DNA from 4 places in the Acidovorax sp. LjRoot194 genome. Region 2 is predicted to be linked to each of the others. Evidence: predicted binding sites of a transcription regulator. Region 2 holds the regulator's gene; each other region holds the start of a gene.
What was found. Region 2 encodes sigma-54, which starts transcription at its own class of promoters, with help from an activator protein. Its sites were predicted from a motif close to TGGCANGNAANCTGCTTT; they were not measured.
Positions count from the first base shown of each region.

Region 1: the regulator sigma-54 is predicted to act here: its motif matches at 2,689-2,706, upstream of nirB (nitrite reductase large subunit NirB).
Region 3: the regulator sigma-54 is predicted to act here: its motif matches at 3,197-3,214, upstream of ACSQ3N_RS19595 (CmpA/NrtA family ABC transporter substrate-binding protein).
Region 4: the regulator sigma-54 is predicted to act here: its motif matches at 2,068-2,085, upstream of ACSQ3N_RS01320 (TorF family putative porin).

Region 1 is NZ_CAXUQB020000001.1:3,538,727-3,546,375, reverse strand. It holds gene ACSQ3N_RS15965 (LexA family protein) at 1-374, opposite strand, end outside; gene ACSQ3N_RS15960 (SOS response-associated peptidase) at 412-1,107, shown strand; gene ACSQ3N_RS15955 (hypothetical protein) at 1,119-1,433, shown strand; gene ACSQ3N_RS15950 (single-stranded DNA-binding protein) at 1,751-2,056, shown strand; gene ACSQ3N_RS15945 (hypothetical protein) at 2,111-2,320, opposite strand; gene nirB (nitrite reductase large subunit NirB) at 2,937-5,480, shown strand; gene nirD (nitrite reductase small subunit NirD) at 5,558-5,914, shown strand; gene ACSQ3N_RS15930 (nitrate- and nitrite sensing domain-containing protein) at 5,986-7,305, shown strand.
Region 2 is NZ_CAXUQB020000001.1:5,360,535-5,368,183, reverse strand. It holds gene argS (arginine--tRNA ligase) at 1-1,117, shown strand, start outside; gene ACSQ3N_RS24320 (SPOR domain-containing protein) at 1,127-1,777, shown strand; gene ACSQ3N_RS24315 (thiol:disulfide interchange protein DsbA/DsbL) at 1,864-2,511, shown strand; gene lptA (lipopolysaccharide transport periplasmic protein LptA) at 2,699-3,349, shown strand; gene lptB (LPS export ABC transporter ATP-binding protein) at 3,346-4,140, shown strand; gene ACSQ3N_RS24300 (RNA polymerase factor sigma-54) at 4,240-5,850, shown strand; gene ACSQ3N_RS24295 (glutaredoxin domain-containing protein) at 5,959-6,474, opposite strand; gene ACSQ3N_RS24290 (acyl-CoA thioesterase) at 6,700-7,176, shown strand; gene ACSQ3N_RS24285 (THUMP domain-containing class I SAM-dependent RNA methyltransferase) at 7,198-7,649, shown strand, end outside.
Region 3 is NZ_CAXUQB020000001.1:4,301,920-4,309,568, reverse strand. It holds gene ACSQ3N_RS19605 (ABC transporter ATP-binding protein) at 1-625, opposite strand, end outside; gene ntrB (nitrate ABC transporter permease) at 737-1,696, opposite strand; gene ACSQ3N_RS19595 (CmpA/NrtA family ABC transporter substrate-binding protein) at 1,762-3,006, opposite strand; gene ACSQ3N_RS19590 (ANTAR domain-containing response regulator) at 3,495-4,121, opposite strand; gene ACSQ3N_RS19585 (branched-chain amino acid ABC transporter substrate-binding protein) at 4,328-5,497, shown strand; gene tsaD (tRNA (adenosine(37)-N6)-threonylcarbamoyltransferase complex transferase subunit TsaD) at 5,641-6,690, shown strand.
Region 4 is NZ_CAXUQB020000001.1:279,534-287,182, reverse strand. It holds gene ACSQ3N_RS01330 (ammonium transporter) at 1-879, opposite strand, end outside; gene glnK (P-II family nitrogen regulator) at 913-1,251, opposite strand; gene ACSQ3N_RS01320 (TorF family putative porin) at 1,299-2,030, opposite strand; gene ACSQ3N_RS01315 (YifB family Mg chelatase-like AAA ATPase) at 2,246-3,790, shown strand; gene ACSQ3N_RS01310 (MarR family winged helix-turn-helix transcriptional regulator) at 3,953-4,468, shown strand; gene ACSQ3N_RS01305 (acyl CoA:acetate/3-ketoacid CoA transferase) at 4,652-6,223, opposite strand; gene ACSQ3N_RS01300 (thiolase family protein) at 6,259-7,512, opposite strand; gene ACSQ3N_RS01295 (thiolase family protein) at 7,515-7,649, opposite strand, start outside.

The sequences.
Region 1 (7,649 bases), 1.8 Mb from region 2:
ATGTCCGGATACGTGGGATTGGCCGCACGCAGCTTGATGCGGCCTGCGCGTTGGTAGAGGTACTTCACCGTGCACTCGCCGTCCACGATTGCCACGACGATGAGCCCATGCTTCGGCCGTACTGCCTTGTCCACCGCAATGATGCTGCCGTCTTCAATCCCAGCATCGCGCATGGAGTCGCCTTTTACACGCCAGAAGTAGGTGGCTTGGGGGTGCACCACCAGCAGCTGCATGATGTCCAGCCGCTCCACCACAAAATCATCTGCTGGCGACGGAAAACCCGCGCGCACGCTCACGCCGCAGATCGGCAGAGCGAGCGACTGCACGGCCACGTCATAGGGCACCGGCAGTGGGGAATCCAAAAGACTGTACATATTTACAGTGTATCTCATGCGCGGCAGAATGTGCTGCATGTGCACCTTCTACGAAGTCCCCGGCCGTGAGCAGCTTGTTCTGCACTTCGGTGATCTGCCTGAGGAAGAGTGGCGCGACAAGATGAGCCCGCTGTACCGTGGGCCGTTCTTGCGGGGCGCTGGGCAGGCTGCGGAGCTTGTTGTGGGCCAGTGGGGCATGATCCCGCCGGACTCTCAAACCAGCATACCCAAGGGCAAGGACGGCAAGCGGTTGTCGACCGTCAACGCAAGGCGCGAGGGGATGGCCAAATCGTGGACCTACGGCGGCCCGTGGCGCCGTGGTCAGCGCTGCATCATCCCCGCGCAGAGCTACGTCGAGCCGTATTGGCAAGACGGCGTGCACACCGCGTGGCAGTTCTCCCGCGCCGATGGCGAGCCGTGGGGCCTGGCCGGCCTGTGGAACGAGTGGACCGACCCGGCCACTGGCGAGGTGTTGTCCAACTTCACCATGGTCACGCAGAACTGCGACGTGCATCCGCTGCTGAGGCTGATGCACCGGCCCGACCCCAAGCGCCCGCCCCACATGCAGGACAAGCGCACCGTTGTGCCGTTAGAAAAGGGTGACTGGGATGCTTGGCTGCGCGGCACGATTGAGCAGGCGGAGGCCCTGATCCAGTTACCGCCGGTCGCGCTGTTCAAGCACGGCCCGCAGGACCCCACCCGGCAGATCGAGCTGCCAATTTTTGTTGAATGAAGGAGTCCCGCATGGCTGATGAACTGACGTTGCAAGAACAGGTGAACCTGCTGCAGGAGCAGATGGAGTTTCAGCAGGAGAGGGCGTCACAGACGATTGCGCTGCTGGAATCCGTCAACGCGCTGCTGCTGGCGGCCGTGCGCCAGTCCGAAAACAAGATCGAAATCATGAACGAGTACATGGCGTTCTGCGACATCGCAGACCACGGGCCAGCGCACGCCGCGCGCTCAGACTATGAAAAAGAGTTCGTTTTGATGGTGCGCCAGGCCACGGTGAATAACGTCATGCAGGGTGACGAGCCAGGGCAGTCCGGCCCGTTGAACTGACGCAATCGCAGCTGTGGGACAATCGCAACAATTTGGTGCATGGGGCAACTTTAGGGGCAACCCTAAACGCCTTTTGGACTTTTGCTAGGTTTGAAGCGGGTTTCACGCGGTATTTCGAATCCCGCCACGCCGACCATTGATAGCAAAAGCCCAGAACCGAAAGGTTCTGGGCTTTTTTGCTGGCGCTGTCGAATCGCCGCTCCTCATCCCCCGGGTACTGCAGCCGTGTCCTCCATGGCCCGCCTCAGCAGGCGCCCACAAACAACCAGTCCTCGTTGCTGCGCGCGCGCCGTGCGTCCTCGGGGTCAAGGACTCACATGATCGATGGATTGGTGTCAGGGCGTCTGTACGGCGATGCCGAGCAGCGGACCGACAAGACGGGCAAGCCCTTCACCGTGGCGAAGGTGCGCGCCACCACGGCGGACGGCGAAACCTTGTTTGTGAACGTGATCGCGTTTGACAGCGATGTGCGCGCATCCTTGCACCACCTGCGTGACGGCGATGCGCTGGCCGTCGCAGGCAGCCTGGTGCCCAAGGTGTGGACGGACAAGCAGGGCAACACCCGGCCCGCGCTGGACATGGTGGCGCACCGGGTGATCGCTGTGGCCGATACCGACCACTGAGAGCTCTGACCCGGAGCGCGCCTTTCACAGGCCGCTACCGCTGCGTGGATCGGATCAGGCCGATCCTTGTGGTTTCTTGGGTGCCGGCGCGTCTGGCGTGAACCCCAGCGCGTGAAGCTCTTCGTCGCTCAAGTGCAGCTCGGTCAACTCGGGCTGCCGGGCCTCGACCGTGCGGCGCCGCTCGTAGTTGCTGGGAGGGCCTTGTTCCTCTTGCCTGCGGTCTGCGCCGCTGCGCCGGTCTGACGTGGATCTGCGTTCGGTCATGGTGGTGGTCTCTCGGAGGGGGAGTTTTTGTCCCTGGGCTACCGCTGGTGGCTGGAGTTTGCGCCCGCGTGACGGATTTGAAAACGAAAAATTGGCCGCAGACAGGCGCTGCAGCCAGCCGGGGCCCACGCTGGCTGGTTTGCTGGGCCACAGAAACTGCGCCGTCGCCCGTCGACCTTCTGCGGGTTGCCCACCCGCCAGAGCTCCGTAGACCACCCACCGCCATGCACCGACTGACTTCTGGCATCGCCCTATGTTGGGGATGCCCTGCACCGCATTGATGCGACACCGCGGATTCTGTGCGGCCCGCGCCTGCAGCGCCATCTCTGGAAGGCGCGCAGAGCCGGGCTTTCGGGGCAATGGTACCTCGGCATGGATATTGCGATGAGAGAGCAACCCCGTTGGTAAAGCTGCCGGTGGGACCGACAACAACCCTCCGCTAATGATGGCGGAACCCAGGTGGCCTTGGCTTCGATGCCTCTTCGCCTGGTTGTTCCAAACCACACCCGTGCTACCGCGGAGGGTGAGGGTGCGGCGCCGACCCCACGGTCCGGTAACGCATGCCCATCCTGCTCCGAGCTCTCCAGGTCAGCCGGGTCATTGCAGGACCACGATCATGAAAATTGTTCTCATCGGCCACGGAATGGTGGGCCACAAGTTCCTCGAAAGCCTGGCGGAAACCGGCATGACCGGCGTGGAAGTCACCGTGCTGTGCGAGGAGCCCCGCGCTGCCTACGACCGGGTGCACCTCTCCGCCTTCTTCAGCGGCACCTCGGCCGATGAACTCTCCCTGGTTGAGTCGGGATTCTTCGAGCGTACCGGCTTCACGCTGCGCCTGGCCGCACGGGCCGCCTCGGTAGACCGCCGCACCCGCACCGTGACCACGGCCGACGGCGAAGTGCTGACCTACGACAAGCTGGTGCTGGCCACCGGCTCCAACCCCTTCGTGCCGCAGGTGGCCGGGCGCGACCGTGAGCACTGCTTCGTCTACCGCACCATCGAAGACCTGGAAGCCATGCAGGCATCGGGCGCCAAGTCCAAGACCGGTGTGGTCGTGGGCGGGGGCCTGCTGGGCCTGGAATGCGCCAAGGCGCTGAGCGACATGGGACTGGAAACCCACGTGGTCGAATTCGCCCCGCGACTGATGGCCGTGCAGGTGGACGAGGGCGGCGGCCGTGTGCTGCAGGCCAAGATCGAAGAGCTGGGTGTCACCGTGCATACCGGCCGCAACACGCAGGAGATCACCGATGGTGCCCGCGCGCGCCACCGCATGGTGTTTGCCGACGGCACCTATCTCGAGACCGACATGATCGTGTTCTCTGCAGGTATCCGCCCGCGCGACGAGCTGGCCCGCCAATCCCTGCTGGCCGTCGGCCCGCGCGGAGGAGTGGCTATCGACAGCGCCTGCCGCACCAGCGACCACGACGTGTACGCCATCGGCGAATGCGCGTCGTGGAACGAGCAGACCTTCGGCCTGGTGGCCCCGGGCTACGACATGGCCCGCGTCGCAGCACGCCACATCGCGGGCGACGCCGACGCCGCTTTCGTGGGCGCCGACATGAGCACCAAGCTCAAGCTGATGGGCGTGGATGTCGCCAGCATCGGTGACGCACACGGACGCACGCCCCACAGCCGCACGTGCCAGTACGTGGACGAGCGCCGCCAGATCTACAAGAAGATCGTGATCAGCGAGGACGGCAAGCAACTGCTGGGCGCCGTGCTGATCGGCGATGCCACCGAATACGGCACTCTGCTGCAAATGGCACTGAACGGCATCGCGCTGCCTGAAGACCCCGAATTCCTGATCTTCCCGTCCAGCGACGGCAAGGCCAAGCCCGGCCTGGGCGTGGAAGCGTTGCCCGATGCAGCGCAGATCTGCTCGTGCAACAACGTCACCAAGGGCGCCATCTGCGCCGCGGTGGGCGAGGGCGCCTGCACCATCGCCGAGATGAAGGCTTGCACCAAGGCGGGTGCCACCTGCGGCGGCTGCGTGCCCCTGGTCACGCAGGTCATGAAGATGGAAATGTCGCGCCGCGGCATGGCTGTGAACAACCACATCTGCGAGCACTTCGCATATTCGCGTCAGGAGATCTACCACCTGGTGCGCGTGGGCGAGATCAAGAGCTTCGACGACCTGCTGGCCAAGCACGGCAAAGGCCTGGGCTGCGACATCTGCAAGCCTGTGGCGGCCAGCGTGTTCGCGTCGTGCTGGAACGAGTTCGTGCTCAAGAAGGAGCTGGCGGGCCTGCAGGACAGCAACGACTACTACCTGGGCAACATCCAGAAGGACGGCACGTATTCGGTGGTGCCGCGCATGCCCGGCGGCGAGGTCACGCCCGACGGCCTGATCGCCGTGGGCCAGGTGGCCAAGAAATACGGCCTGTACACCAAGGTCACGGGCGGCCAGCGGGTGGACCTGTTCGGCGCACGCGTCGAGCAACTGCCCACCATCTGGGAAGAGCTGATTGCCGCCGGCTTCGAGTCGGGCCATGCGTACGGCAAGTCGCTGCGCACGGTCAAGAGCTGCGTGGGCTCGACTTGGTGCCGCTACGGTGTGGGCGACAGCGTGGGCCTTGCGGTAGAGCTGGAGCACCGCTACAAGGGCCTGCGCTCGCCGCACAAGATCAAGTTCGGCGTGTCCGGCTGCACGCGTGAATGCGCCGAGGCGCAGGGCAAGGACATCGGCATCATCGCCACTGAAAAGGGCTGGAACCTGTACATCTGCGGCAACGGCGGCATGAAGCCGCGCCACGCAGAGCTGTTTGCGTCCGACCTGAACAAGGAAGACCTGGTGCGCATGATCGACCGGGTGCTGATGTTCTACGTGCGCACCGCCGACCGGCTGCAGCGCACCAGCACCTGGCGCGAGAACCTCGAAGGCGGCCTGGGCTACCTCACGGACGTGCTGATCAAGGACAGCCTGGGCCTGTGCGCCGAGCTCGAAGCACAGATGCAGCATGTGGCGGACACCTACCAGTGCGAATGGAAGACCGCTGTGACCGACCCCGAAACGCGCAAGCGCTTCCGCTCGTTCGTGAACAGCGATAAGGGCGACGAGAACGTGCTGTTCGTGGAAGAGCGCGGTCAGATCCGGCCTGCCACCGCCGACGAACGCGTGCGTGGTGCAGCCAAGGTCATCCCCATCGCCCAGGCAGCCTGAGCGCGGAGCGCGGAGCCGGCCTGATGGACGGCTGCGCTCCCACCGCATGCGCAACCCACTTTTGAAAGCATCACGCCATGAGCGCACTTCCCCAAAGCACTGAAGAAACCCTCGCCTGGACCGATATCTGCGCGGTCGACGACATCCTGCCCAGCACCGGCGTGTGCGCACTGGTCGCCGACCGCCACGTGGCGGTGTTCCGACTGGGCGCCGACCGCTTCTTCGCCATCGACAATGTGGACCCCAAGTCCGGCGCCAGCGTGCTGTCGCGCGGGCTGATCGGTAACATCGGCGACCGCGTCGTGGTGGCGTCGCCGATGTACAAAAACCATTTCGATCTGCTCACCGGTGAATGCATCGAGACGCCGGAGCAGTCTGTACGGGCTCACAATGTGCGGGTGGATGGCGGCCGGGTCAGCGTGGCTGTGGCCTGACCCTCCATGACCCGACGACGGCGCGCCGCAACGCGCAGTCGCCCCTGAAACAACGAACCCAGGAAACCTGCATGCTTGACCCGGTGGCGACTTTGTCCGTTTCGAACCTCGTCCTGCGGTCCAAGCAACTGGAGATCGACGCCGTGCGGCACCTGGCCAGCCGTGCAGAGCTGGTGGACGTGGTGGGGCAGCTGATCCAGGGCCTGCAGCGCGAGCGCGGAGCGTCCGGTGTGTATTTGGCTTCCAAGGGCCAGCGCTTTGCCGACGTGCGCCGCAAGATGGTGGACGAGGTCGTGCTGCTGGAGACGCGGTTGCGCGAGGTGTTTGCGGAGCACGTCGAGCCTGCGCAGGGAGCCACAGCCAAGGCGCTGTCGCTGATGGCCTGGGCCTTGCTGGGCATAGAGTCACTGGCGGCCTTGCGCAGCCAGGTCGAGCGGCAGGCGATGTCGGCCCATGACTCCATCGCCGCATACAGCCATCTGATTGCGGGTCTGATTGAGCTGGTGTTCCACGTGGCCGACGCGGCGGGCCTGCCCAGCGTGTCGCGCCTGCTGGTGGGCCTGCTGCACCTGGTGCAGGCACAGGAAGAGGCGGGGCAGGAGCGGGCCCTGGGCGCGCTGCTGTACGCATCGGGCGCCGGCAGCGAGGCGCACCAGCAGCGCGTGCTGCACCTCATCGACGCGCAGGAGCGCAGCCTGCGCATCTTTGCCGAGTTTGCCGACCCCGTGCTGCGCACCCGGTGGGACCAGCAGCAACTGGCGCCCAGCGTGGCGCAGCTCGAGCGTCTGCGCCGCACGCTGTGCGTGGCCCGGCCGGGCGCGGTGCTCGACAGCGACCTGAGCGACGTCTGGTTCGACGTGTGCTCCGAGCGCATTGACGCGCTGTGGCACCTGCAGGTCGATCTGGTCAAACAACTGCGCGCCGACTGCGCAGCGCGCATCGAAGAAGCGCAGCAAGACCTGCAAGACTCCAAAGGGCTGCTGCGCGGCCTGCGCGACAACCCACCGCAGCGCACCCACGCGGTGGACCGATTTTTCGACATGGCGTTGGCGCCCACAGCCGTCGCCGCGCAGCCAGGCGGCGCCTATGCCGGCGAGGCCGCTTCGCTGCTGGACCTGCTGCAGGCCCAGTCCGCACGCATGTCCACCATGGAGGCCGAGCTCGACGCGGCCCGCCGCACGTTGAACGAGCGCAAGGTGATCGAGCGCGCCAAGGGCGTGTTGATGGCGCGGCTGGGCATGAACGAAGAAGTGGCCTTCCGCGTGCTGCAGAAAACGTCGATGGACCAGAACCGCCGCCTGCTCGATGTGGCCGAGGCTACGCTGTCCCTGCCCGATCTGGCGGTGGCGCTGCAGCAGGGCCTGCGCGCCCCAAAGACGCCCTCCGAGTGATCCAACTTGGTGCCGCGTTGCACAAGCGCGATGCACTCGCACGCCTCTTGCGCTGAAGAGGCCTGGAGAACGGGCGTTGCACGGCCCGAGGGGCCGTTGCAAGCGCGGTACAAAACTTGCTCATACCGTACCGAGTGCCGGGCTGATGTGGGCCTGCATTCACCACCCTGCAGCCGCAACAACGCGGCAGCAGGGCCGCGGAATTCGCGCATCCAAGGATAACGGCGTCCCTGTGTGTCACCCGGTCAGACGGGTTGCATGCTGGACGCCGTTTTCTTTTGTTGCGCCCCCTCGTGCCGAGGGCTTGATGGGGCAGTCACTCTCTCACTTAGTCGGTCTGTCAG
Region 2 (7,649 bases):
GAACCCGGCGTCCAAGGCGTTCTACAACGGCGAGTACATCCAGGAGATCGCCAATGACTTCCTCGCCAGGAAGACCGTCAAGGCCGACGACCGCGAGTTCACCGCCAGCGGCGACGTGGATGATGTGGAATCCATCCGCCAGTTCGCCGTGGCCTACCTGCGCAACGAGCAGGACAAGGACCTGCAGGCCTTCAACCTGAAGTTCGACGAGTACTACCTGGAGTCGAGCCTGTACACCAGCGGCCGCGTGGACGCCACGGTGAACAAGCTCATCGCCAACGGCAAGACCTACGAGCAGGACGGTGCGCTGTGGCTCAAAAGCACGGACTACGGCGATGACAAGGACCGGGTCATGCGCAAGAAGGACGGCACGTACACCTACTTCGTGCCCGACGTGGCCTACCACATCGCCAAGTGGGAGCGCGGCTTCACCAAGGTCGTCAACATCCAGGGCACCGACCACCACGGCACCATCGCCCGCGTGCGCGCCGGGCTGCAGGCGGCCGATGTGGGCATTCCACAGGGCTACCCCGACTACGTGCTGCACACCATGGTGCGCGTGGTCAAGGGCGGCGAAGAGGTCAAGATCAGCAAGCGCGCGGGCAGCTACGTCACGCTGCGCGACCTGATTGAGTGGACCAGCAAGGACGCGGTGCGCTTCTTCCTCTTGAGCCGCAAACCCGACACCGAGTACACCTTCGACGTGGACCTGGCCGTCGCGCAGAACAACGACAACCCGGTGTACTACGTGCAGTACGCCCACGCGCGCATCCAGTCGGTGCTGCGGGCCTGGCAAGAGGCCGGCGGTGGTGACGTGGCGTCCCTGCACGGTGTCGACCTGTCGGCGCTGCAGGGCCCGCAGGCCCAGGCGCTGATGCTGCAGCTGGCCAAGTACCCCGAGATGCTCACGGCCGCCGCCGACGGCGAGGCGCCGCACGACGTCACCTTCTACCTGCGCGACCTGGCCGCCAGCTACCACAGCTACTACGATGCCGAGCGCATCCTGGTCGACGACGAGGCCGTGAAGAAGGCCCGCCTGGCGCTGGTCGCGGCCACCGCACAGGTATTGCACAATGGCCTGGCCGTGCTGGGCGTATCGGCTCCAGCCAGAATGTAAGCAGTCACTATGAAGAAACAACAGACGGGCGGGACGATCATCGGCTTCATCGTGGGGGTCATCGTGGGCCTGGGCGCCGCATTGGCGGTGGCCGTGTTCGTGACCAAGGTGCCGGTACCCTTCCTGAACAAAAGCAATGGCCGCGGTGTCGACCTGGACGCGGCCGAGTCGCAAAAGAACAAGAACTGGGACCCGAACTCGCCGCTGTACGGCAAGAACCCGGCCCGCCCCCCGGTGGCCGCGGCTTCTGCCCCCGCGTCGGCGCCCGCCGCCGCGGCGCCGGCGCCGGATGTGCGGGCTGCGGCCTCCGCACCCAAGCCGGCCGCCAGCAAGCCCGAGGCCGCCAAGGCCGAGAGCAAGCCCGGCGCCGACCCGCTGGGCGACCTGGCCGTGGCCAAGGCTGCTGCCAAGGGCAATGTGGACCCGTTTGACTACTTCGTGCAGGCCGGTGCCTTCCGCACCCAGGCCGATGCCGACGCCCAGCGCGCCAAGCTGGCCATGCTGGGCTGGGAAGCCCGGGTGAGCGAACGCGAGCAGAACGGCCGGCCGGTCTTCCGGGTGCGCGTGGGTCCGTTTGCCAAGCGCGACGACGCCGAGCAGCTCAAGGAAAAGCTGGACGGCACGGGCGTGGAGTCGGCCTTGGTGCGCGTGCAGCGTTGAACGGCGGGCCTGCGGACTGCGCGGGCTGAACTTTTTCCGGGGGCGCGGCTCCCATCCCCCAGACCTGAACTAGGAGAGTCTTTGTCATGAAACGCCGTGAGTTTTCTTTGTCCACTGCTTCGGCAGTCGCCGCCACCGCCCTGACGCTGCCCGTCGCCACGCCCGCGCTGGCCCAGGCCCGCCAGTTCAAGGAGGGCAAGGACTACAAGCGGCTGGACAAGCCCGTGACGCCCGACGCGCCCGCCGGCAAGGTCGATGTGATCGAGTTCTTCTGGTACAGCTGCCCCCACTGCAACGCGTTCGAACCCACGCTCGACGCCTGGGTCAAGGCCGCGCCCAAGGATTTGTCCATCCGCCGCGTGCCCGTGGCGTTCAACGCCAGCTTCGTGCCGCAGCAAAAGCTGTTCTACGCGCTGGAAGGCATGGGCAAGCTCGAAGCCCTGCACGCCAAGGTGTTCCGCGCCATCCATGTGGAGAAAGCCAAGCTCGCCAAGGACGACGAGATCCTGGCCTGGGTGACCCAGCAGGGCGTGGACGCCGCCAAGTTCAAGGAGGTCTACAGCTCCTTCACCGTGTCGAACCAGGTGCGCCGCGCATCGCAGCTGCAAGACGCTTACGGCGTCGAAGGCGTGCCCTCGATGGGCGTGGCCGGCAAGTACTACACCGACGGCACCATGGCCGGCAACATGCAGAACGTGCTGCAAGTGGTGGAGTTCCTGACCAAGCAGAAGTAAGCCCGAGCCGCCTGGGGCCCGGCATGCCCTGCGAAAAAGCCCGCTGATGCGGGCTTTTTTCATTGCCGTCCCGACCCGAGGAAGCGACTGCTTGGGGCCAGAGACCCCACGCGCGTGGAAGCGTGCGGGTCTTTTTCCATGGCGCATGCCGTGGGGTGGCTACAATGAACTGCAAGATTCGTGCCCTATGAAACACAGCATCCTCCCAACCCTCCTGCTCACGGCCCTGGCCTGCATTCATGGCGTTGCCCATGCTGAAAAGGCTGACCGCGCCAAACCCATGAACATCGAGGCCGACGCCCTGCGGCACGATGAGCTCAAGCAAACCAGCGTGTTCACCGGCCGCGTGGTCATGACCAAGGGGTCCATCATCCTGCGCGGTGCGCGGCTGGATGTGCGCCAGGACGCCGAGGGCTACCAGTACGGGGTGGTGACGGCCGAGGCGGGCAAGCGCGCGTTCTTTCGCCAAAAGCGCGACACCGTGCCCGGTGCGCCCGACGAGTTCATCGAGGGCGAGAGCGAGGTCATCGAGTACGACGGCAAGGCCGACAACGTGCGCTTCATCACCCGCGCCGAGCTGCGCCGCTACCGCGGTGCGGTGCTGAGCGACGAGATCACCGGCGCCGTCATCGTCTACAACAACCTGACCGACGTGTTCACCGTGGACGGCCAGCGCAAGCCGTCCACCAGCACCGCAGGCGACACCCCGGCCCCTGGCAGCCGCGTGCGCGCAGTGCTGGCGCCCAAGGACCCGCCACCGGGCGCCGCTGCACCTGCCGCGCCGTCGTCGGCCCCGGCGCTGCGCCCCAGCAACACCCTCGGCGGCGGCGCCAAGTGAGCGCGCAGCCTGTCCACTCCAGCGGACCCGCGGCTGCAGACCCACAGGTCGGCAGTCGGCTGGAGGTGCAGCACCTGGCCAAGTCGTACGGCAGCCGCAAGGTCGTCAAGGATGTGTCGCTCACCGTGCAAAAGGGCGAAGTCGTCGGGCTGCTCGGGCCCAACGGCGCGGGCAAGACGACCTCGTTCTACATGATCGTGGGCCTGGTGCGCAGCGATGCGGGCGACATCCGTATCGACGGCCAGTCGGTCGCCCACATGCCCATCCACCGCCGTTCGCGCCTGGGTTTGTCGTACCTGCCGCAGGAGGCGTCCATCTTCCGCAAGCTGTCGGTCGAGGAAAACGTGCGCGCCGTGCTGGAGCTGCAGCGCGGCGACAACGGCCAGCCGCTCCCGCGCGAGGCCATCGAAGAGCGCCTCACCGCCCTGCTGCAGGAGCTGCGGGTGGACCACCTGCGGGCCTCGCCCGCCATGGCCCTGTCCGGGGGCGAGCGCCGCCGGGTGGAGATCGCCCGCGCGCTGGCCACGCAGCCACGCTTCATCCTGCTGGATGAGCCCTTCGCCGGCATCGACCCCATCGCGGTGATCGAGATCCAGCGCATCATCGGCTTCCTCAAGGCGCGCGGCATCGGCGTGCTCATCACCGACCACAACGTGCGCGAGACGCTGGGCATCTGCGACCACGCGTTCATCATCAGCGACGGCCAAGTGCTGGCGCAGGGAACCCCTTCCGAGATCGTCGACAACGCCGAAGTGCGCCGGGTGTACCTGGGCGAACACTTCCGCATGTAGCAGACCGATGGACCGTACGTTCGACCCCCGCCTCTCCCTTTTGCCACCCCGCGGGGCGGCGTGCGCCGCGCGCCGTGCAGGCCGCAAGGCGGCTGCCCGATGAAGCCCGGCCTGTCACTGCGCGTTTCGCAGCACCTGGCGCTCACGCCGCAGCTGCAGCAGTCCATCCGGCTGCTGCAGTTGTCCACGCTGGAGCTGGGTCAGGAGGTCGAGCAGATGCTCGACGAAAACCCGTTTCTCGAGCGCAACGCAGAAGAAGCTCCGCGCGAAGAGTTCGGCCTGGAGGCGGCCGACGTTCCTGCCCAGCCCGACGAGTACAGCGCGGACGACACGCTGTATTCCAACGCACCCGGCGCCAGCACCGCCAGCACGTCCAGCGACACCGCGGCCGACGGCCCGCTGGGTGACTCCGAGCCGGGCAGCAGCGCCAGCGACGAGCCCGACTGGAGCGGCGACGGCACCGTCGAGGTCGCGCCGAACGACACCGAATGGGGCGGCGATGCGCCCGCCCGCAACCGCAACGATGCCGAAGGCGACGAGGCCGACGCCACCGAGCTGGCCCGCACGCACGAATCGCTCACCGCCTTTTTGCACCGCCAGGCGCTGTCGCTGCGCCTGTCCGAGGTGGACCGCGCGGCGCTGCGGTTCCTGATCGAATCGCTCAACGACGACGGCTACCTCGAAGACCCGCTCGAAGAGCTGGCCATCAGCCTGGCCGGCCCCGACGACCTGGAGCAGATCGAAGAGCTGGTGCACCGCTTCACGGTGGCGCAGCGCCTGTTGCAAAGCCTGGAGCCCGTGGGCGTGGGCGCGCGCGGGCTGGGCGAGTGCCTGACCCTGCAGCTCAAGGCCCTGGCCGCGGACGAAGACAGCGAGATCGACCCCGACACCGTGCAGACCGCGCTGCGCGTGTGCCAGCAGCCGCTGGAGATGCTGGCGCGCCGCGACATCCGCCGCCTGACGCAGCTGTGCGGCGACGGGGAGGAGCGCACCCGCGCCGCCATGGCCCTGATCGCCCGGCTGGAGCCGCGCCCGGGCCGCAAGTTTGTGGACGTGGAGCGCAACATCATCGTGCCCGACGTCATCGTGCGCAAAGCGGGCCGCGCCAACGGGCGCGACGGGCAGCACAATTTCATCGTCGCGCTCAACCCAGATGTGATGCCGCGCCTGCGCGTGCACGACATCTACGCCGGCGCACTGCGCGGCCACAAGGGCGGCGAAGGCCACCAGGGCATGCAGCAGCGCCTGCAGGAGGCGCGCTGGTTCATCAAGAACATCCAGCAGCGCTTCGACACCATCCTGCGCGTCTCGCGCGCCATCGTGGAGCGGCAAAAGAACTTCTTCACGCATGGCGAGCTGGCCATGCGCCCGCTGGTGCTGCGCGACATTGCCGACGAGCTGGGCCTGCACGAGTCCACCATCAGCCGCGTGACCACCGCCAAGTACATGGCCACGCCCATCGGCACCTACGAGCTCAAGTACTTCTTCGGCTCGGGCCTGGGCACCGAGACGGGCGGCAATGCGTCGAGCACCGCCGTGCGCGCGCTGATCAAGCAGTTCGTCGCGGCCGAGAGCCCCACCAAGCCGCTGTCGGACAGCCAGATCGCCGAGATGCTCAAGGAGCAGGGCATCGAGTGCGCACGCCGCACGGTGGCCAAGTACCGCGAAGCGCTCAAGATCGCGCCGGCCAATCTGCGCAAGGCGCTGTAGCTCTGTCAGCGCTGCAGGGCCTTCAGGACCTGCGATGGGCCGTGCGCCGGAGGATCGCCGCCCACCCACCGGCCCGCCAACTGCGGTGCGGTGGGGTGCGAGGCCAGGCTACTTGCGCTGGGACGCGAAAACGGCGTCGTAGGACTGTGCGCTGAAGCCTGACAACCGCTGGCCGTTGGTGAGCAGCACCGGCACACCCCGCCCGCCAATCTGTGCAAAGGCCGCCTTGCCCACCGGCGTATCGACGTCCAGCTCGCGGTAGGCAATGCCCTTTTGCGCCAGGTACGCCTTGGCGGCCTTGCAGTAGCCGCACCAGGTGGCCATGTAGAGCACGACGTCGCCACGGGGTGCTGCGGCGGGGGGCTCGGTCTTGGGGCTGCGGTCGGCCGCGCGGGGCTCTGCACCCGGCACCACGCTGACCGGCAGGTTGTCCAGCTTCATCGCCTTGTCCACACCCACGCCCGTTGGGGGCTTGTCGCTGTAGACGACCCGGCCGTCCGGGCCCACCGTTTTGTAGAGCGTCTGGGCGCCCGCCATCGGTGCCAGCACCAGCGCGGCCATTGCCAGCGTGGCGGCTACGGCCTGGCGGAAAAGGCCGGGGGAGGGGCTCCGGTAAAATCTCATGCCTGCGAGCATAAGAGACACCGGGCGTGCTGTCAGCAAGAAGCTGCCCGGATGTGCCGCACCGCCCCATGGCACCACCCGCCGTGGGCCGCAGGGCCTGTCGCTGCAGAAAATCCCCGGCACCCAGCGGCCCTGCGCAGTACCGCATGCACGCCGCCACCGCGGGTGCCCGCCCGTTGTCCTTGTTCCACGCTTCCACCTCCGCTCCACCCCCACCGCCCAGCCATGGCCCGCATCGTCTTCGACCTTCCCGCGCAGTTCGGTTTTTCCACCGAGATGCAGATCTACATCAGCCATGTGAACCAGGGCGGGCACCTGGACAACGCGCAGCTGCTGAGCCTGGTGTCCGAGGCGCGCGTGCGTTTCTTCCAGTCGCTGGGCTACCCGGAGGCCGACGTGGGCGGGCTGTCCATCGTGGTGGGCGACATCGTGGCGCAGTACAAGTCCGAGGGCTTTCATGGCGAGACCATGTGCGTGGAGATGGCGCCGGTGGATTTCAACCGCTATGGCTTCGACCTGGTGTTCCGCATGACCGAGAAGACCTCGGGGCGCGAGGTGGCCCGCGGCAAGATCGGCATCGTCTTCATCGGCCGCAGCGACCGCAAGGTCGCCACCATTCCAGAATCGATCCGCCAACTGCTGCTGCAGCGCGCACCCGCCGCACCCGCCGCACCGGATGCACCCGGCGCCCCCATGGCCTGAAGGCTTATCCTCTGCGCTGATATGAACCAACTCCAACTCTTTCTTCCTTGCGCCGCGGGCGTCGAGGGCTATCTGGCCGACGAGGTGCATGCCATCACCGGTCTCACGGGGCAGGACCTGCTGGTCGGCCGGGGCGGTGTGCTGCTGCGCGCCTCCTGGCGCGAGGCGCTGCTGCTGAACCTGCACAGCCGGCTGGCGCAGCGCGTGCTGGTGCAGCTGGCCCACCGCCCCTACCGGTCCGAGAACGACCTGTACGCCGCCGCGAGCGACGTCGCCTGGGAGATCTGGTTCACCACGCGCCAGACCTTCAAGGTCGAGGTCACGGCTCAGCACAGCCCGCTGCAGAGCCTGAACTTCGCGGGCCTGAAGGTCAAGGACGCGGTGGCCGATCGCTTTCGCGCCAAGAGCGGCGTGCGGCCCGACGTGAACACCCAGTGGCCCGACGTGCGCATCCACCTGCACCTGACCACCGA
Region 3 (7,649 bases), 1.1 Mb from region 2:
GCACGGCCTCGTCCACATCGTGCGTGACCATGACCACGGTGCTCTGCGTGCGCGCCACGATCTCCAGCAACTCGTCCTGCAGCTTGGCGCGCGTCAATGCGTCCAGTGCGCCAAAGGGCTCGTCCATCAGCAGCACCTGCGGTTCCATCGACAGGGCGCGGGCGATGCCCACGCGCTGCTTCATGCCACCCGAGATTTCGCCAGGGCGCTTTTGCGCCGCAGGCGTGAGGCCGACCAATGCCAGCGCGGCGTCCGTGCGGGCCCTGAGTTGCGCCTTGCTTTCCTTGCCGCCGAACACGCGCTCCACCGCCAGGTAGATGTTGTCGAAGCAGGTGAGCCACGGCAGCAGCGAGTGGTTCTGGAACACCACCGCGCGCTCGGGGCCCGGGCCCTTGATCTCCTTGTTGGCGCACAGCAGCGCGCCGTTGGTGGGTGTGGTCAGGCCGGCGATCAGGTTGAGCAGCGTGGACTTGCCGCAGCCCGAGTGGCCGATCAGCGCGACGAACTCGCCCTTGGCGATCGTGAGGTTGATGTCCCTGAGCGCCGGGAACAGGCCCTTGGCGGTCTTGAAGGTCTGCTCCACGCCATGGACTTCAATGAACTTGCTGGTGAGAGAGGTGTGCATGAGGAACTCCTGTTTGTTTCGAGGCCACGATGGAGCCGGTTTTTGCCGGGCCGCGGTGTGCCCTTGAGGGGGCACGCTGCAGGCGCAGCTCAGGGGTGGGTCACGTGTGGTTCAGGCTTTGACCTCTTCGAACGTGAATGCGGTGGCCAGCTTGATGAGCGCAAACTCCAGCACCAGCCCGACGATGCCGATCACGAAGATCGCGATGATGATGTTCTTGACGTTCAGGTTGTTCCACTCGTCCCACACCCAGAAGCCGATGCCAACGCCGCCGGTCAGCATCTCGGCCGCCACGATCACGAGCCACGCAGTGCCCACGGCCAGGCGCACGCCGGTCAGCATGTAGGGCAGCACGGCGGGGAACAGTATCTTGGTGGCGATCTTCCACTCCGACAGGTTGAGCACGCGGGCCACGTTCATGTAGTCCTGCGGCACGCGCTGCACGCCCACGGCAGTGTTGATGATCATGGGCCAGATGGAGCAGATGAAGATGGTCCAGATGGCGGCAGGATTCGCGCCCTTGAAGACCAGCAGGCCGATGGGCAGCCAGGCCAGGGGCGACACCGGGCGCAGCAGGCTGATCAGCGGGTTGAACATGCGCGACAGGAAGTTGAAACGCCCGATCACGAAGCCCGCCGGAATGCCCACCAGCGCCGCCATCCCGAAGCCGACGGCCACGCGTTCGAGCGACATCAGCACGTTCCAGCCCACGCCCTGGTCGTTGGGGCCGTTGCGGTAGAACGGGTTGCTGAAAATCTCGAGCGCCTGTTTCCATGTCTCCAGGGGCGTCGGAATGCTGCCGCCTGTGGTGGTGGAGACCACCGCCCACAGGCCGATGAGCAGGCCCAGGCCGCACAGTGGCGGCAGCACGGCCATCCAGAAGCTGCGTGACAGGGCAGCCCAGTCGCGGCGCGGGGCTGACGGCGTGCTGGCGGTGGTGGACTGCGGTTGGCTGCTGGTGCCGATGGCTGGCATAGCGCTGGCCGTGGTGGCGGTGGCTGCAGGGTGCATGGCTTTTGTGGCAACCGGCGGGGCTGCATCCAACGGGGTGTGAAAGACGGCGCTGACCATGGTGTTCTCCTGAAAGAGGGGCGGGTGGTGCTGGCGGGGTGAATGTCGTCGTCAGGCCAGGGCGATCAGGCCTTGACCTTGAAGCTGTCGGCGTACTTGGCGGGATCCTTGCCGTCCCACACCACGCCGTCCATGAACTTGCTGCTGCGCATTTCGGTCTTGGGCACCGGGGTCTTCGATGCGGCGGCGGCCTGCTTGTAGACGTCGATGCGGTTCACGGCCTTGGCCACGTTCAGGTAGTCAGGGTGGTCCTTGATCAGGCCCCAGCGCTTGTGCTGCGTGAGGAACCACATGCCGTCCGACAGGTACGGGAAGTTCACCGCGCCGTCGTTGAAGAACTTCATGTGGTTGGGGTCGTCCCAGGTCTTGCCCATGCCGTCCTGGTAGCGGCCCAGGATGCGCTGGTTGATCGCATCGACACCCGTGTTCACGTAGGCCTTGCCGGCAATGGTCTCGGCCATCTTGTTCTTGTTGGCCAGGCCTTCGTCGATCCACTTGCTCGCCTCCAGGATGGCGGCCGTCACGGCGCGCGCCGTGTTGGGGTACTTCTGCACGAACTCGGACGTGGTGCCCAGCACCTTCTCGGGGTGGTCCTTCCAGATGTCCTGCGTGGTGGTGGCGGTTACGCCGATACCGTCCATGATGGCGCGGTGGTTCCAGGGCTCGCCCACGCAGAAGCCGTCCATGTTGCCCACGCGCATGTTGGCCACCATTTGTGGCGGCGGCACGGTGATGACCTTGGCGTCCTTCATCGGGTTGATGCCGTTGGCCGCCAGCCAGTAGTACAGCCACATGGCGTGCGTGCCGGTGGGGAAGGTCTGCGCGAAGGTGTACTCGCGCTTTTCGCTGGCCATCAGCTTGGCCAGGCCCGCGCCGTTGACCGCGCCTTTGTCCGCCAGCTTCTTGGACAGCGTGATGGCCTGGCCGTTGTGGTTGAGGTTCATCAGCACGGCCATGTCCTTCTTGGGGCCGGCCAGGCCCAGGTGCACGCCATACACCAGGCCGTACAGCACGTGGGCAAAGTCGAGTTCGCCGTTGACCAGCTTGTCGCGCACACCGGCCCAGGAGGCTTCCTTGGTGGGGATGATGGTCACGCCGTATTTCTTGTCGATGCCCAGCACCGAGGCCATCACCACGCTGGCGCAGTCCGTCAGCGGGATGAAGCCGATCTTGACTTCCTTCTTCTCGGGGGCGTCCGAGCCCTGGGCATGCACCAGCGCACGCAGCGCGGGGCTGACGCCAACGGCGCCCACGGTAGCGGCCTGCAGCACGGTGCGGCGGTTGAGGCTGGTTTTGAGCAGATCGGTCATGGGGCACTTCCTCGTAGCGTTAAAAACAAAAAGGCGTCCACACCACACCCCGCGAGATGCACGCATGCATACGTCGGGGCGGGTGGGGACGCCTTTGTCCATTGCCAAGCATTGGGGCTTGGCATCAGCACCGGCCCGCCATTGGGCCGCTGCTGTCAGGGGCAAGACCTTCATTGGTCTTGCCAGGGTTAACGCAAGCTGCGTGCCAACCTGTGACGCACCAGCTGCGCGCCAAGGCGGCGCAGTAATTGCTATGTAATTGATAGCTGGTAGCGCTTGTCTATCAAGCGGTAGCGGCCAGTTTTAATCAAATGGTTGTGCGATGGGTGCTGCAGGAGCGCCCGCACTGCCTTTGTGCGGTGCACCATCTGGGAGTGGTGGTGAGAACTGGGCGGGGCCCGGGCAGGGACGCCAGGCAAAGGCCGACGCGCAGCACATCGAGAAGCCCCTTGCTGCAGGCGAGCAGTGCCTATGGGGATGTCACGGGTTCAGCCCAGCAGGTCCATCACATCCAGCATCCGCTGGGCGACGTCCACGAGCTTCAGGCCCTTGTCCATAGCCGTCTTGCGCAGCTTCTCGTACGCTGCCTGCTCGGTCAGGTTCTGGCGCTGCATCAGCAGGCCCTTGGCGCGGTCGATGGTCTTGCGGTCCTTGAGCTCGGTCTTGGCATCGGCCAGCTCGGCGCGCAGGGCCTGTTCGTGCTGAAAGCGCGCCATCGCCACGTCCAGAATGGGGCGGATGCGCTGGGGCGACAGACCGGCCACGATGTAGGCCGACACGCCCGCGGCCACTGCGGCCTTCACGTGCGATGTGTCCTCGTCGTTGGTGAACATCACGATGGGCCGGCGTTCGTCGCGCGTGGCGACCACCACATGCTCGAGCGCGTCGCGGGCCTCGCTCTCAGCGTCCACGATGATCAGGTCGGGTTGCAACTGGGCGATGCGCTCGCTCAGGAACACGTCAGCCGGCAGTGTGGCCACCAGGTTGAAGTTGTTCTCCAGCAGCCCGATGCGCAGCGCCCGCGAACGCTCCGCCTGCAATACGGCGTGTTCGTCGTCGGGATCGGCAATGGCCAGGTCCGGGGCCACCACCACGATGCGCAAAGACTCGTTCATACCCCGAAGCATAAGCAATTTTTACGCCACAAATTGGTGCGCTACAGCGGTGCAAGACGTCCGATCATCACATCACCGAAGCATTTATGCCTTGCAGGGCCTGAAACTTGCTAATAGTTTGATGATTGGCAGGGCATACCCGATAGCCGCCTTCCATTCGCTCGCATATACATCTGGTCACATTGACATACTGATGAGGAATCTGCATGAACAAGCTTAACGACCGGCGCCGTTTTCTTTCCGCCGGCCTGGCCTTGACCGTGGTCACGTCTGCGGCGCTGCTGCTCCTGTCCGGGTGCAGCAAGGTGCCCGACACCATCAAGATCGGCGTGGCCCAGCCCTTGAGCGGCCCGCTGGGGGCGCTGGGGCAGGACTTGCTCAACGGCGTGAACCTGGCGGTGGCCGAGCTGAACAAGGGCGGCTACACCGTGGACGGCAAGCGCGTGACGCTGGAGGTGGTCTCGGTGGACGACAAGGCCGACGCCGCCACCGGCAAGACCGTGGCCCAGCAACTGGTGGATGCGGGTGTGGTGGCGGTCATCGGCCACCTGAACTCGGGCGTGAGCATCGAGACCGCGCCCATCTACGCGGCCAAGGACATTGCGCAGATCGCCATCTCCACCAACCCCAAGTTCACGCAGCTGGGCTTTCCCACCACGTTCCGCATGGTCGGCAACGACACCCTGCAGGCGCGCGCCATCGGCTCGTTCGCGGCCACGCAGCTCGGCGCCTCGCGCTACGCCGCGCTGGACGATGGCACGCCCTACGGCAAGGGCCTGGCCGACGGCGCGGCCGCACAGCTCAAGACCGAGAAGAAAGAGGTCGTGGTGCGCAAGTCATTCGACGACAAGACCACGGCGTTCAATGAACTGGCCGGCGAGCTCAAGGCCGCCAAGGTCGAGGTCATCGTCTCCACCCTGAACGACTTTCAGGCGCTGGCGCTGCTCGAAGCCCTGCGCAAGGTCGACCACACCAAGGTCAGCCTGCTGGGCGGCGACACCATCAAGACCACCGACATGGTCAAGGGCGCCGGCATCATCGACGGCATCTACGCCACGTCGCCCGTGCTGGAGGCCAAGGAATTCGCCACCGGCAAGCCCTTCCTCGAAAAGTACATCGAGGCCTACAAGAAGCCGCCGGCCTACGGTGGCCACTACAGCTACGACAGCATGTACGTGCTGTCTGCCGCCATCCAGAAGGCCAAGTCGGCAGAGCCCTCAGAGATCACCAAGGCGATGCACAGCATCAACGGCTATGCGCCGGTGATCGGCACCATGACCTGGGACGACAAGGGCGAGCAGCGCTACGGCGCCGTGGGCGTGTACGAACTGCGCAGCGGCAGCTGGGAGTTGCGGATGCGGTCGGACCGTTGGTAGCAGTCCCCTGAGGTTGCGCCGTGCCGGTGGGTTGAACCCCTTCTGCGCACCACGCTCACCCACAAAGCCCCTGCCGGCCACCGCCCGCAGGGGCTTTGTGCTTTGGCGGTGGGCCATCCCGGTGCGGGTTTTACACTCGGGCGATGAGTTTGCTGATCCTTGGAATCGAATCCTCCTGCGATGAAACCGGCGTGGCCCTGGTGCGCTCCAGCGGCGACACCGCCGTGCCCACCCTGCTGTCGCACGCGCTGCACAGCCAGATCGAGATGCACCAGGCCTATGGTGGCGTGGTCCCCGAGCTGGCCAGCCGCGACCACATCCGCCGTGTGCTGCCGCTGACCACGCAGGTGCTCACCGAGTCTGGCCACACGCTGGCGGACGTGGACGTGGTGGCCTACACCCGCGGCCCTGGCCTGGCCGGCGCCTTGCTGGTGGGCGCTGGCGTGGCCTGTGCGCTGGGTGCGGCGCTGGGCAAGCCCGTGCTGGGCGTGCACCACCTCGAAGGGCATCTGCTGTCGCCCTTCCTGAGCGCGGACCCGCCGGAGTTTCCGTTTGTGGCCCTGCTGGTGTCGGGCGGCCATACGCAGTTGATGCGCGTGGACGGCGTGGGCCGCTATGAGATCTTGGGCGAGACCATCGACGACGCCGCCGGCGAGGCCTTCGACAAGTCCGCCAAGCTCATGGGCCTGGGCTACCCCGGCGGCCCGGCGTTGTCGCGGCTGGCGGAGCAGGGCAGTGCCACGGCGTTCAAACTGCCGCGGCCTCTATTGCATAGCGGGGACCTCGATTTTTCTTTTGCGGGGCTCAAGACGGCGGTGCTCACGCAGGCCAAGAAGCTGGGCGATGAGCTCGAAGCCCGCAAGGCCGACCTGGCCGCCAGCACCGAGGCGGCGATCGTCGACGTGCTGGTGCGCAAGACGCTGACGGCGCTCAAGCAGACCGGCTTGAAGCGTGTGGTGGTGGCCGGTGGCGTGGGCGCCAATCGGCATTTGCGTGCGCAGTTGAATGGGGCCTGTGCGGCTGTGGGGGTGCGGGTGCACTACCCCGAGCTGCATTTGTGCACGGACAACGGGGCGATGATTGCGATGGCGGCGGCGATGCGGTTGCAGGCGGGGCAGCAGGATGCCAGCAGCGACTATGCGTTTGATGTGAAGCCGCGGTGGCCGTTGGATGCGATTGCTGCGGGGGCTTGATGAGCTTGTCGAGATGCCGGTACTTTGCGTTCGAGAAACCGTTTACATGCCGAGCCGTTCGCAACGCAGGCCGTTCGGGCTGAGCTTGTCGAAGCCTTGGCTTGTCTTCTTACCTCTGCCGTTCGGGTTGAGCTTGTCGAAACCTGGGCGCTGCTCGCTAGCTCGCTGGTTTGAGAGGTGTGCCTGTGCTGAGGGCGGGAGCCGGGGTGCGCGCCCGGCGGCGCGGTAACTTTCTTTCGCGTCGCCGAAAGAAAGTCACCAAAGAAAGGGCGACCCCAAGTCTGCGACCCCTTCGCGTTGCGAAGGGGCAAACCTGCGTCGGGGCGGTTGCGGGGTGCGCCGCAGAACTCACTGCGCGCTGCGCGCTTCGTTCAAACAACTGCGGCGAGTCAGTGCACGAAGCATGCGCGCTCCGACGCGCATGCCACCCCGCAACCGCCCCGCCGCAGGCGCAGCCAGCAGGGGGTGGACAGCCGAACATCCGAACAGCCACACGGGCCATCGCGTTGCTCGGCCCCGAACGCGCAGGCGCTTCGCGCCGCGACCGCTAGGCCGAGCGCAGCGATGGCCCGTGTGGATGTTGGCTCCCCCAGCCCTTCAGGATGCGCCGAGGAGCGCAGTGCGGGGGGCGGGCGTGTGCCGAAGGGCACACGCCTTCGTCTACTGACTCGCTGCGGTTGTTTGAGCGTAGCGCGAAGCGCGCAGCGAGTTCCGCAGCGCGCCCCCCGCACGAGCACCGCAGGTTGCCCCACTCGCCCGCAGGGCGAGTGGGGACGCAGGCTGTAGGGTCGCCCTTTCTTTGGTGACTTTCTTTCGGCGACGCGAAAGAAAGTTACTCGCACGCCGGGCGACTCCCGGCCTCCGCCGTCAACAAAGGCATGCTGCCCATCAGCGAGCCTGCGAGCAGCGCCCAGGTTTCGACAAGCTCAACCCGAACGGATGTGGGTCGCTGCGCCTTG
Region 4 (7,649 bases), 5.1 Mb from region 2:
GGCGGCACCTGCGGAGCCGGCGTTGAAGCCGAACCAGCCTACCCACAGCAGCGAGGCACCGACCATGGTCAGCGTCAGGCTGTGGGGCGTGAGGGCTTCCTTGCCGAAGCCGATGCGCTTGCCCACCATGTAAGCGCCCACCAGGCCGGCGATACCGGCGTTGATGTGCACCACGGTGCCGCCTGCGAAGTCCAGTGCGCCGTCAGCCGCCAGCAGGCCGCCGCCCCACACGATGTGGGCCATGGGCACGTAGCTGAAGGTGAACCACAGCACCGAGAAGATCAGCACGGCGGAGAACTTGATGCGCTCTGCGAACGAACCGACGACCAGCGCCACGGTGATGGCCGCGAACGTGCCCTGGAACGCGATGAACACGTACTCGGGGATGGTGATCAGCGCGCCGAAGGTCTCCTGGGTCACGCCCTTGAGGAAGATCTTCTGGAAGCCGCCGAAGAACTTGCCCTCGCCGGAGAACGCCAGGCTGTAGCCGTAGATGGCCCACAGCAGGGAGATCAGCGAGAACACCACGAAGACCTGCATCAGCACCGACAGCATGTTCTTGCTGCGGCCCAGGCCGCCGTAGAACAGCGCCAGGCCGGGGATGGTCATCAGGATCACGAGCAGCGTGGAGGTCAGCATCCAGGCGGTGTCGCCGGAGTCGATCTTGGGCACGGGTGCGGCAGGGGCGGCCTCGGAGGCCGCAGCGGCGGGTGCCGGTGCAGCGACAGGTGCGGCGGCGGGGGCTGGCGCAGCGGCAGCAGGCGCGGCTTCTGCGGGGGCCGATGCCGCGGCATCAGCAGCAGGGGCCTGGGCCAGCACGGCGGAGCCGCCGGACAGCAGACTCAACCCCAGTACAAAGGAAGCAAGCAGTTTTTTCATGGCATTTCTCTGGTGTCTGTGGCAACCGGGCCCTTACAGGGCTTCCTTGCCGGTTTCGCCGGTACGGATGCGCACCACCTGCTCCAGGTGGGTCACGAAAATCTTGCCGTCGCCGATCTTGCCGGTGCGGGCGGCGGTTTCGATGGATTCGATCACGCGGTCCACCAGGTCGTCGGCCACGGCGGCCTCGATCTTGACCTTGGGCAGAAAGTCGACCACGTACTCTGCACCGCGGTACAGCTCGGTGTGGCCCTTCTGGCGGCCGAAGCCCTTGACCTCGGTTACCGTGATGCCTTGCACGCCGATGTCCGAGAGCGCTTCGCGCACCTCGTCGAGCTTGAAGGGCTTGATGATGGCTGTCACCATTTTCATTTTGGGATCCTCCGACAACGGGCGCAGCCTGCGCCCATCGAGACTGCTTACAGGGTTTTGGTGAGCGTGACGATCACGCGCGACTTGTTCACGTGGCCGAAGAAGGCCTTTTTGTTGGCGCCCACCACGGCGGCGCCGAGCGACAGGCCGCTGCCGAAGTCATACGCGCCGCCGACGCTGTAGTCCATGTAGTTGGGCACGCCCGTGTCCTTGATGTCGCTGGCAAAGCGGGTGAAGCCCACCGATGCCTTCAGCGTGATGCTGGGGGCCACTTCCTGTGCGAACGCCAGGTTCAGGTAGCCGGTGTTGGTGCCCTTCAGGCCCGAGCCTGCCTTGGCGCCTGCGAAACCGAAGTAGTCCTTGGAAATGGTGTGCGAGTACTTGGCGGTGAAGGGGCCCATGGTGGCCGCCCCGTACAGCTCGGTGGTGTTGCCGTTGCTGTTGCCGGGGTAGATGTAAGTCAGCGCGCCCAGGTCGAAGTCGGCGCCTGCGGCCTTGAACTTGTAGCCGCCGTACAGGTCGGACTCGAGCGAGTTGTTGGCCAGCCAGTCCACGCTGGAATTCCAGTTGCCCACGTACCAGCCGGTTTCGCCGAAGGTGTAGTCGAAGCCGCCTTGCAGCGCGGGCTTGACGGCCTTGGCCTTGGAGGCGTCCTGGTCCTGGCCACGGAACTTGTAGTTGGTGGTCAGGCTGACGTTGCCGGTGAGCTGGGCGCTGGCCAGCATGGGAAGGGTTGCAACAAGGGCAACGCCCAGGGTCTTGATGATGGCGCGGGTCATGTTTCCTCCGGTTGGACAAAGTAGGGGACAGGGGCTCTAAGCACGGACCGTGCCACTGGCATGTCATGCCGCGCCGGCCCGTTGCTTCGCGTTACATGGATCCCCCGGTACAGTGAGGGGTTGTTCGCTCCTCACCATGCACTTACTTGGTGCAAGGCGCGCACTACGCGCAACTAAAAACCACAAAACGCACCCATCTGGGGAGAATCTGCTTCATGAGTCTTGCTTTGGTGCAAAGCCGCGCCCTTCTGGGGCTGCAGGCGCCTTCGGTGACGGTCGAGGTGCATCTGGCCAATGGCCTGCCCAGCTTCACGCTGGTGGGACTGGCAGAGGTCGAAGTGAAGGAAGCGCGGGAGCGCGTGCGCTCGGCGCTGCAGAACGCGGGGCTCGAATTTCCGCACAACAAACGCATCACGGTGAACTTGGCACCCGCGGATTTGCCCAAGGACTCGGGCCGGTTCGACCTGCCCATCGCCCTGGGAATCCTCGCGGCCAGCGGACAGGTCGATGCCAGCAAGCTCAAAGGCTATGAGTTTGCGGGCGAGCTGTCGCTCTCGGGCGAGTTGCGCGCCGTGCGCGGCGCACTGGCCACCAGCCTGGCGCTGCAGGCCCAGCAGATCGACGTCACCCTGGTGCTGCCGCCTGGCAGCGCCGAAGAGGCCGCGCTGGTGCCCGACGCCCGCGTGGTGCGGGCCCGCCACCTGCTCGACGTGGTGCGTGCCTTCTTGCCGCCCGGCAGCGTGGCGGGGGGCGATGCCGACGTCGACAACGACGGCTGGAGCCGCCTCGAGCCCCAACCGCTGACCGCCCACACCCAAGGCCCCGACATGGCCGATGTGAAGGGCCAGGCCACGGCCAAGCGTGCGCTGGAGATCGCTGCGGCCGGCGCGCACAGCATCCTGATGGCCGGGCCGCCAGGCTCTGGCAAGTCGATGCTCGCACTGCGGTTTGCGGGCCTGCTGCCCGCGATGACCGTGCAGGAGGCGCTGGAGAGCGCGGCGATTGCCAGCCTGGCGGGGCGCCTGCAGCCTGAGCGGTGGGGGCAAAGGCCTACGGGCAGCCCGCACCACACGGCGAGTGCGGTAGCGCTGGTCGGCGGAGGTTCTCCCCCAAAACCGGGCGAGATCTCTCTGGCCCACCACGGCGTTCTGTTTCTGGACGAACTCCCCGAATTCCCCCGCGCCGCTCTGGAAGCCCTGCGCGAGCCGCTGGAGACCGGCCACATCACGATATCGCGGGCCGCGCAGCGCGCGGACTTTCCGGCGCGGTTCCAGATGATCGCTGCGATGAACCCCTGCCCATGCGGTTTTTTAGGCTCCACGCAGCGCGCGTGCCGCTGCACGCCGGACCAGATCAGCCGCTACCAGGGCAAGCTCAGCGGGCCGCTGCTGGACCGCATCGACCTGCATGTGGAGGTGCCCGCCCTGCCCGCCGAGCAACTGGTGCAGGCGCCCGCGGGGGAGTCGACCACCGCGATCCGCGAGCGGGTGGAGCGCGCCCGCGCTGTGGCCCTGGCGCGCCAGGGCAAGACCAACCAGGCGCTGCAGGGCCAGGAGATCGACACGCACGTGCAGCTGGACGACACGGCCATCAAATTCCTCAACACCGCCGCGGCCCGCCTGGGCTGGTCGGCGCGCAGCACGCACCGCGCCCTCAAGGTGGCGCGCACCATCGCCGACCTGGCGGGGGCGCCCACCACCGAAGTCAGCCACGTGGCCGAGGCCGTGCAGTACCGGCGCGTGCTGCGCAGCCCGGCGTAGCACTGCGCTGAGGCCCCGACACGGCAGCGACGGCCTCACCCTGCCAAAACTATAAAATCCATAGCAAACAAGGCTTCCAGAACCTGCGGCAGGGCCTGATCTACATCAACCACTGCCTTTGCGCCGGACCCCGGCCCGCCCCCCACTCCGCACAATCGCCCCATGCCCAGCGCTCGCCCCTCCAAGAAAACCGCCGCCGCTACAGCAGCACCCGCCACCCCCTCGGCCGAGCCCTTCACCGAGTCGGTGGACACGGGCTTTCTGCGCACGCTGGTGGGCTACAACGCGCGCCGTGCGTCGCTGGCCGTGATCGAGGTCTTCATGGAACGCATGGCGGTGTACCGCCTGAAGGTGGTGGATTTTTCGGTGCTGTCGCTGGTGGCGCACAACCCGGGCATCACGTCGCGCCAGCTGTGCGCCACGCTCAACGTGCTGCCGCCCAACCTGGTGGGGTTGATCGCCGCGCTGGAGCGGCGCGGCCTGATCGAGCGCCGCCCGCACCCGAGCGACGGCCGTGCGATGGGCGTGCACCTCACGCCCGCAGGGGCCGAGCTGACCGCCCAGGCCGAGCAGACCGCCGCGCAGCTGGAGGTGGACGCCACCGCCAGACTGACCGCCGCCGAGCGCACCACGCTGATCCGGCTGCTGCAGAAGGTCTACACGCAAAGCGCTTCGTAGCGCGCGGGCTGGGGGCACGGCCACACGGCCACAGGGGCACAGGGCCCCACAGCCGCACCGCAGCGGCAGCCCAGCAAGGCAAAAAGCCAGCGCGCCCTCCCTGGGCCGCTGGCTTTTTGCTTTGTTGGTGTTGGCGCCGGGCCCGGCCCATGCCGCCGACCAGCGCCAGGGCGTGAACGCCCCTCAGCCCTGCGCAGCCTTCGCCGCCATGGCCTGCGCCAGGCCGCCCCACTGCGCGCGGAACAGGCCCGGGTCCATGGTCTTCACGTTGCGCATGATGGGCTTGAAGCCCATGTGCGCCAGCACGTCGCGTTCCAGGTCGATGCCGGGCGCGATCTCCGTCAGCTCCAGGCCTTCGGTGGTCAGGTGGAACACGGCGCGCTCGGTGACGAACAGCACGTTCTGCTCGCGCTGCGCAGCGTCCAGGCCGTTGAAGGTGATCTGCTCGACCTTCTCAATGAACTTGCGCGAGCGGCCTTCCTTGACGATAGTGAGCGTCCCATCAGCCACCTTCACCTCCAGCCCGCCCGCGGTGAAGGTGCCGCAGAACACCAGGTGCTTGGTGGACCGCGTGATGTTCACAAAACCGCCGCAGCCCACGGGCCGGCCGTTGAACTTGCTCACGTTCACGTTGCCGTGGTTGTCGGCCTGCGCCAGGCCCAGGAAGCTCGCGTCCAGACCGCCGCCGTCATAGAAGTCGAACTGCAGCGACTGCTCGATGATCGCATCGGCGTTGTAGGCAGTGCCGAAGTCCCCCAGCTGCGCCGGGATGCCGCCGGTGATGCCGCTTTCCACGCTCAGCGTGAACTGGTCGGACACGCCCTCTTCCGCCGCCACCGACGGCACGCCCGCGGGGATGCCGATGCCCAGGTTGGTGATGGCGCCCGGCGTGAGCTCCAGCGCCGTGCGGCGCGCGATCACCTTGCGCTCGTCCAGCGGCATGGGCGCCAGCGAATTGAGCGGCACGCGCACATCGCCACACAGCGCGGGGTTGAACTGCGTGGTGATGGTCTGCATGTGGTTCTCGGGCTGGCTGACCACCACGTAGTCCACCGACACGCCCGGCACCTTGACCGATTTGGGGTGCAGGCTGCCGGCCTTCACGATGCGCTCCACCTGCGCGATCACGATGCCGCCGCTGGCCTTGGCCGCGTGGGCGATGTTGATCTGCTCGAGCAGCACGCCTTCCTTGTCCAGCGTGATGTTGCCGTTCTCATCGGCCAGCGTGCCGCGGATGATGGCCACATCGACCTTGGGCGCGGGATAGAACAGCCATTCCTCGCCGTTGAACTCCACCAGCTTGACCAGGTCTTCGGTGGACTTGCTGTTGAGCTTGCCGCCTTCGATGCGCGGGTCCACAAACGTGCCCAGGCCCACCTTAGTCAGCAGCCCGGGGCTGCGGCTGGCGATGTGGCGCGTGAGGTGCGACAGGCTGCCCTGCGGGAAGTTGTAGGCCTCGACCTCGCCGTCGAAGACCATCTTCATCATCTCGGCGCCGGTCTGGCCGAAGTGGCCGGCCACCGTGCGCTTGATCATGCCCGGGTGGGCAAAGTGCACCATGCCCGCGTCCTTGCTGTTGCCGATGGCGCCGCAGGCCCAGGTGGTCACGTTCTTCGGGTGGCCGGTGTCGAGGAAATTCTTTTCCACGCCCTTGAGCACTTCCTCGGGCAGGCTGGAGACGGCCAGGCCGCCCAGGAAGATGGTGGCGTTGTCGGGGATCAGGGCCCCGGCTTCAGCGGCGGTGATGATTTTCATGGTGTGTGCTCTTGCGAAATAAGGGGATGACTGGTTCAGGCGTCGGGGTTCTCGATCAGCAGCGCCATGCCCTGCCCGCCGCCCACGCAGGCGCTCGAGATGCCGTAGCGCAGGCCGCGGCGGCGCAGCTCGCGCGCCAGGGTCACCGTCAGGCGCACGCCGGTGGCGGCCAAGGGATGGCCCAGCGCAATCGCGCCGCCGTTCACGTTGAGCTTGTCGCGGTCGAGGCCCAGTTCGCGCTCCACGGCGATGGTCTGCGCGCCCTGCGCTTCGTTGATTTCAAACAGGCCGATGTCATCCAGCGTGAGCCCGGTGCGCGCCAGCAGCGCGCGAATGGCAGGTGCGGGGCCGATGCCCATGAATTCGGGCGCCACACCGACGGCAGCCGCACCGCGCAGGCGCGCCAGGGGTTTGAGGCCGCGCCGCTGCACATACGCATCGCTGGCCACCACGGCGCCCACGGCCGCATCGACCAGGGCCGAGCTGTTGCCCGCCGTCTGCACGCCGCCGGGGTACACCGTGCGCAGCCCCGCCAGCGCCTCGATGGGCGAGGGGCGCGGGTGCGTGTCGCGGTCGAGCTGCGCCACCTTGCGCGGCAGCGTGATGCCGCGCGTGGCGTAGCCTGCCAGCTCGAACTTCTCGCTCGTCACCGGCACGATCTCGCCGGCCAGAAAGCCATCGGCCTGCGCCTTGAGCGCCAGCTCGAACGAACGGGCCGCGTACGCGTCCACGTCTTCGCGGGTGATGCCGTATTTTTTGGCCAGGTTCTCGGCGGTCTCGATCATCGTGACGGGGCCTGCGGTGTCGATCAGCGCCTCCATCAAAAAGTCTTTGAACTCCACCGGCGCACCGAGCTTGAAGCCCGTGCGGTGCGTGTACGCGGCGATCGGGTTGCGCGTCATGGACTCGGTGCCCACCACCAGCGCCACGTCGGCATAGCCGAGCGCGATCTGGTCCGCAGCCTGGCGGAACAGCTCGAAGCCCGTGCCGCAGATGCGCTGCACCAGGATGGCCGGCACCGCTTGCGGCACGCCTGCATACAGGCCGATGTGGCGCGGCAGCACGAAGACGTCGAAGTCGGCCTGCGCCATCGACCCGGTGATGACCGAGTTCACGTCGGCCGCAGGCACGCCGGCGCGCTCCAGCACGGCGCGGGCCACCTTGATGCCCATGTCGGTGGGCGACACATGCCCGAGCGGCCCGCAGTAGTCGACCATGGGCGTGCGCACGCCGTCCACCAGCCAGGCGTTCAAGAGGGCGGAGAAAGAGCTTGTCGAAGCGGTCGTCATGGTCAGGCCTTGGAAGTGGTTTTGCTGTCCGTCACGCGCAGCACGGTGGCGTAGCCGGTGTCGCCCGCGGCGCAGCCGGTGAACAGGCCCACGCCGCCGCCGCGCAGCACCAGCTCTTCGATGAGTTCGATGATGGC